Regions from separate parts of the Paenibacillus sp. FSL E2-0178 genome, predicted to be linked through region 1. Evidence: riboswitches for the same ligand, from Rfam matches in the RefSeq annotation. Region 1 holds a riboswitch; the other holds the start of a gene.
What was found. A riboswitch is a leader RNA that binds a small molecule or an ion and turns the genes downstream of it on or off. The one in region 1 is predicted to bind cyclic di-GMP.
Positions count from the first base shown of each region.

Region 2: another riboswitch for cyclic di-GMP. It lies ahead of MHI42_RS33060 (thiamine pyrophosphate-binding protein); the one in region 1 lies ahead of MHI42_RS22040 (flagellar assembly protein A).

Region 1 is NZ_CP151953.1:5,059,350-5,062,767, reverse strand. It holds gene MHI42_RS22050 (ABC transporter substrate-binding protein) at 1-578, opposite strand, end outside; gene MHI42_RS22045 (isochorismatase family cysteine hydrolase) at 633-1,316, opposite strand; cyclic di-GMP riboswitch class I at 1,836-1,929, shown strand; gene MHI42_RS22040 (flagellar assembly protein A) at 2,032-3,418, shown strand, end outside.
Region 2 is NZ_CP151953.1:7,691,364-7,694,781, forward strand. It holds gene MHI42_RS33055 (carboxymuconolactone decarboxylase family protein) at 1-331, opposite strand, end outside; gene MHI42_RS33060 (thiamine pyrophosphate-binding protein) at 383-2,026, opposite strand; cyclic di-GMP riboswitch class I at 2,145-2,241, opposite strand; gene MHI42_RS33065 (HAMP domain-containing methyl-accepting chemotaxis protein) at 2,746-3,418, opposite strand, start outside.

The DNA.
Region 1 (3,418 bases):
ACCTGGCCGGTCAACAAGGGGCTGAGATCATATTTGATCGGCATCTCTTCGATTTGCGAGGTTTCAATGCCCGCGCTTTTCTCCATAGCACGGAAGGTCAGCTCTTCATTGCCGCCGAGCTTGATGCCCACCTTTTGGCCGACAAGATCTTCCATTGTAGTGATACCGGATTCTTTAAGCGTGAACATTACGAACGGGGTTTTGCGGTATATCGCAGATAACGCCTTAACCGGTACGCCTTTTTCTCTGGCAATAATGATCTGGTCAGCACCGGTTACCCCGAACTCCTCACTGCCCGAAGCGACCATCTGTACCGCCGGAAAATCCGAGCCTCCCGGCCGAATCTCCACATCCAGCCCCGCTTCCTTATAGAAGCCCTTTTCAACGGCGGTATAGAACCCGGCAAACTGCGCCTGATGAATCCACTTCAACCTCAGAACAACCTTCTTAAGCTCACCGGAGCCTTCCGCCCCCTGTCCCTCTGCCTTGCCGGTATCCGAATTGTTGCCGCAGGCTGTAATGAGCAGCATTAGTGAAGTGAGCAGGATAAGCGCTTTGGTTCTGGACTTGTTCCACATGGTGATTCCCCCGTTATGATGTTATTTGGAATACTGGTCATTCGTAATTTGTATCTAGAATTGCTCCAGCGCCTTCAGCACCGCTTGCGAATCACTCACACTGCCGAAGACACCACCCTGCATTTTGACCATATTGAGCGCTGCCAGATGATTGGCATAATCCGTAGCACCCGTGCAATCCTCCAGGATCAGACATTCATAACCGCGGTCATTGGCTTCGCGCATCGTCGTGTGTACACAGACATCCGTCGTGATTCCGGTCAGAATCAGATGGGTAATCCCTTTATTCTTCAATATTAAATCCAGGTCCGTAGCATAAAAGCTGCCTTTACCCGGCTTGTCGATAATGTGCTCTCCCGGTATAGGTGCCAGTTCATCAATGATCTGCCAGCCGCGCTCGCCCCGTACGAGAATCCGTCCCGCCGGTCCTTCCGAGCCGATCTCAGCGCCGATCTGTCTGCTCCGCCACCGTTTATTCGCCGGCAGATCGGACAGATCCGGCTTATGGCCCTCCCGGGTATGGATAACGGTGAATCCGTTAATTTCCCGGATGCGTGCCAGCAGCCGCCCAATCGGCTGAATCGCTCTGGCTGTTAATGAGAGGTCGTAGCCCATTCGCTCCACGTAACCGCCTTTGCCGCAAAAATCCGTCTGCATGTCGATAATCATCAGTGCCGTCTTCGCCGGATCAAGGACGCCGTCATAGGGCCAGGTGTAAGGTGCTGCTGTAATCTGCATGGTTCATGCTCCCCTTCCAGAATTCAATGCATATATTTAATGTTATGTTTATTAACATTAATTTAATTTTTCCTGCTGTTTGTTAGATTATATTACAACAAATTTGCAATGTCTTCGTTTTTATTACGAAATAATGTGCTAATTGTTTGTGTTATTCTACATATATAACATGAACATTACATATAAACCCCGGATTAACTCCATTCATATATTAAAAAAAGCCGCCCAACGCAGGCAGCCTCAGCAGCAGTCCGTTCTCCAGCTCAAAGATCCGGCTTTTCTTGCAGAGCAGACTCCTCCCATAAGCTGTAAGCGCTGGGAAACCAGTTTTTCAAGCAATATAGAGCTGCACATTTCAAGATTATTAATAAATTGGCAGAATACAGTTGAAAAATAGCTCCTTAAGTACTAGAATTAAGCTTGTTTGCAGAAGTTCCTGCAGCGCAGGAACCAGTTATGACCTTTTTTGTCGATTACAGTCGATTGAAATCGCCTCATGCTGAGTGTATATCATTGATCTATTTCTAAAGGCAAACTTCCTGAAAGGGTAGGACGCAAAGCAATGGGCCTAAGAATGCTGAGAATCCGCGTTTATGGTCGCCAGGCTGCCAATAGAGACCACGTAAGCCATCAGTCACCGGGAGATCCCCCAGGCTTTATGATGCTCTTTTCTGTACGAATGCCATTGATTATACGAAAAAGCGAGGTTAAGATAATGCCGCAGCAATTCATCGAACCAACCCGATATGATTTCGTGGAATCCTTGATGCTTGAACGGACCGGATTCCTGGATTCTTTCTCTGTGGAGGGCCGGACTTCCGGCGGGATGAATGGAGATAAGGATGGAATTATCCTTGTGCAGAATAATCAGATCTTCATTACTCCCCCGCTCTCTGGCGGCAAGCCCGCCCGGATCTCCGCTGTTCATCCTGTAGTGCTGAAGATCAACTGGAAGACCGTTACAGAGCCTACTGAGGTGACCTCAGCGGATCATATTACCTGGGAAATTTGCGAGAAGCCACAGTATCAGATTACGGTTTCACCTGACAAGCTCAAAGTGCATTTCACCTTGTACCGTGCAGAGAAGTACGCCTGGAATCTGGTCAATTGCCCGGCTTCCTTCGAAGCCGCAGTCCGGGCTGAGCCTAACCGGGCGATGCTGCTGTCCACGCTCACCATAGAACAGATTCTTTCTTCGCTGGATAACCGCTCCATTCTGCGGAATCTGAATATCCCGGCCCTATACGCCGAACTGAACAACCCTACATATCTCCCTGTCTGTATCGCAGAAGGGAGAGCCCCGCTGCCCGGCAAGAAATCAAGGCTGCAGCTATCCCTCCCGGAGCATACGCTCACAGGCAATGGAATGCTCCGGGAGGGACGAACTGCGGAAGCTGCAGATTCCTTAGATTATCTGCGGTTTCCGGGAGCACCCTTCGCCAGAGAGGGAGAGGTATTCGCCCGCAAGCTGCCGCCCGAAGAGGGAATTCCCGGATTCGACGTAGAAGGAGGCATCTTGCCTCCACCTCCACCGCAGGATATTTATTTCGCAGCCGGAGACAATGCACGGCTGCTTCCAAACGGGGAGATCGCGGCTCTGCGTACGGGCAGACCCCGCATCTGCGGAGACTCCGGCAGCGTCACAACCTGCGATTTCCCGGACCTATGCCTCATCACCAAGGAAATGGCGGCAACAGCCCGTGAGATTATGTTTGCAGGTGACATCGTCGTACCCTCAGATATTGAAGGCCCTATGTGTATTGAGGCGTTAGGGAATGTGTATATCTACGGCAACGTCTGCCAATCTACAATTACGGCTACAGGCAGTATCTATATAAGCGGTCAAGTAACCGGCTGCAGCCTGCACACCGGACTTGCCGGGGTACACCAGCACCGCCTGCACCGCTTCTCCAGTCTTCTGCTGACTGAAGTTGGCGGACTGCGGGAAGCCGCCCGGCTGCTGGCCAAGAATGTAGAATCCCGCCAGCAATCCGTGAAATACGGTCTGGTGGTTATGCTGCTGCTGGAGGATAAGTACAGCCATATAGAGTGCCTGATCAGCGATCTTAAATCCGCACTGCTGTGCATGGAAGGGGCCCCCC
Region 2 (3,418 bases), 2.6 Mb from region 1:
CATTGAACGCCGAGATCACTCTGGGTGCGCCGATACAAGGTGTCAAATGAAGCAGGATACCTTTGATTTGATCAACGGTCATCCCCACGCGGAGCGCCATTACATAGTGAACACCCAGCTGCTCAAATTGTCCCATGGTGATCAAAGAAGAGATGACGGCAATTTCTTTCCAGTCTGAACCGATGGTGGTCCGTTGAAAAATATCACCGTATGCATTGCCCATGATATACTCGGCTAATTCGGGAAAATGCTCTTTAATAGGAGCTAGGGCTTTGGCCCCATAGTCCCCGGAAAGATTGGTGAAATGGTCCAGTCCGCTGTCTACGTTCATATTCACTTGTTTGCCTCCTGATAGTAAGTTAGGAAATCTGTAACATACAGCCTAGTTGAGATCCAGTGTACGGTGGGCCGTAGGAGGCATTTCGTCACGGTCAGTCAACAGCTCAATAACAGCTACGCGGTTAAGTTCAACTGCTTGGCTGATTGCAGAGGCAAACTCCTCTTGCGTCTCTGCGCGGAAGCCGGTGGCTCCCAGGGACTCAGCAAACTTCACTGCATCCATGGGGACTTCAAAGATGGTTCCATCAATACGTCCGGTTGTTTTTTCCATACCCTTAAGCGCCATATCCAGCTGCATATTGTTCACAACGATGAAAATAACCGGGATATTCTTGCAAACTGCTGTGTTAATTTCAGTTCCGAGCATCATGAAACAGCCGTCACCGGTAATGCAGAAGACCGTCTCTTCCGGCGCAGCAGCCTTGGCACCGATGGCCATGCCGATTGAATTCCCCATGCAGGCGAAATAGGCATCAAATATAAAGCTCCCCGGTTTCTTCACGTTGAACCATTTGACCGCATTGAAGCCGTGGCTGCCGTCATCAACAAACACGCTGCTGTTGTATGGAATCAAATCGCTCATCGTGCTCATTACCGAAGCCAGCGAGAGCTTGGACAGCACAGGCAGCTCTTCAGTATAGTGATTGGAGATTTCTATTTCACGTCTGGTTATGGTGGACGGATCAATCTTGCCGAGATACAGCTCCAGGTTGTCACGCAAATCGCCGCCGACGGAAATGGTATCGGAAGTCAGTATTTTACCGACAAAGGTTGGATCAACATCAAACTGGATCAGCTGATCCGGATGATTCTCCTTCTTAAGATTGCATATGGTCATATCGCTCAGACGCGAACCAAGCACGATAAACAGATCACTGTTGTTCAACATCTCATCCCCATGCGTACATCCGCCAACGCCCACAGGACCGTGATAGAGCGGGTGATCCGCAGCAATGGCTCCTTTACCGCCGGGGGAGGTTACTACAGGTATGTTGAAGGTCTCGGCCAATTGAACCAGTTCCTTGTGCGCACCGGAGCGGTTGACTCCTTTACCGGCAATGATCAGAGGTCTGCTGGAAGCATTGATCGCTGAAATGACCCGTTCGTAGTTGGCGTAGCTGACGAGCCTTTCCCGCTGCGGAAGGACAATCCGGCATTCTTCAAGGCGCTCGGTCTGAACATCAAACGGAATACATAAATGAACAGGTCCTTTCTTGTCACCAAGGGCGATAGACAGGGCATGATTGAAAATCGTACTGAAATGGTCGCCGCGTTCAACCAGCTTGCTGAAAAGAGTGGCCGGTCTGAACATGTCTGCCAAATCGGCAAGGTAGGATGTGGAATCCTGACACTGGGGAATCCCCAGCTCTTTAATGGACTGATGACCGGTAATGAAGAGCACCGGGAGATTGTTGGCTTTGGCGTGTGCTGCTGCGGTTAACAGATTCGTTCCGCCGGGACCGGAAGTGCCGAAGGCAACCCCGAGACTGCCTGTTTTCAGTGCATAGCCGCCTGCTGCGAAGCCAGAGCTGGACTCATGCCGGCCGGGAATAAACTCAATGCCATAGTCAACAAGTTTGAGAGCTATAGGACAAATGGACTTGCCAATAATACCAAAAGAATGTGTTACCCCAAGATCGCGTAATGCTTCCGCCATATAATCTGCAACTGTCTTCAGAACATCCACCCCACAAGTTGTTTTTTGATTGTATGCTAGCAATAGAAAACCTGTACTCGAAATAGGAGCACAGGCCTGTTGCACGAATCACCATTACTGAACGCGGATTCCCGGACGTTCATAGTTTTTCAGCAACCTGGCTGTCATGATCTCACCGGATAAGTGAGACTGTAGATCCATGGCTTTGCGTCATTCCCTTTCGGTGAATTTTGCCTCATATGTTGTTATCAATACAGCGAAGGATAATTTTCCTTTACAATATATTCCTCGCTCGCCTTTTGTCAATAAGCCTTTTGCAGCAAAACGCGAAATTTGGCGAATATTCAGATGTAATAGGAGATGAAATATTAGATATTCAAACTTTTGAAAATGGATGCGTCTGGAAGACCAAAGTCTTATAATGCAAATGCAGAAAAAGAGCGGAATTTAATCTGCATAAGCCATAAGCCTCATAACATCATGGGAACCTCATAAAACTATGCAGATGTATTAGAATTATAGGCTGGAAGAACCCTTAAATAGGTCTTAAGAAATAGGTGATTAAAATTTAAAATAATGTTAGTTTATTAGTAATAAAGAATTAGCAGTAAAGAAGTGCAAAGGCGTTATTTTAGGGTTATGCACTATTTTAACACTTTGTGAATATTACATTACAATCTGCTTTTTTCATGCCAAAAAGAGACCGTTCCCGCAGACTGCTCTGCGGAAAGGGTCTCTTTGGGCTGCTGCTAGAATTTGAAAATATGGATTGTTTTTTGCAGCTGGAAGACAGATTGTGTCATTTTCTCGGTCTCTTCCGCTACGGACTGCAGGGCATGAATTTGTTCGTTCATTGCCGCGGACACCTCCTCGGTACCTGCTGCCGTCTCCTGGGTAATGGCCGAGATATTCTCGATTGCCCCGGAGATCTTGAGCGCACTCTCCAGCATCAGATCACTCTCAGCGGAGAAGGAGGAGATCTGCTCGGTTATGTATTGCACACTATGTACGATCTGCGCGAAAATATGTGCGGTCTCCGTTATCATCTCGTTCTGCACCTGAACAACCTCTTCATTAATAGCGATGTTATCGATAGCCTGCTTGATATCGGCTTCGATGCTGCGTACCAGCCCGAATACTTCCTTGGTGGAGGCGGTTGATTCTTCGGCAAGCTTGCGGACCTCCTGCGCTACAACTGCGAAACCGCGTCCGTGCTCACCTGCGCGTGCAGCTTCAATGGAGGCGTTAAGCGACAAAAGATTGGTTTGTTCGGCAATTTCCGTGATGGTCTTGGTGATCATGGTAATGCCGCGGGCATTCTGTGAGAGCGCTTCGATCGTATCTGCTACTTTTTGTGTAGCCTGGATATTCTTCCGCATGCCTTCGGCTTGAGTGTCTACGGACTGGCGTCCCTTTTCAACC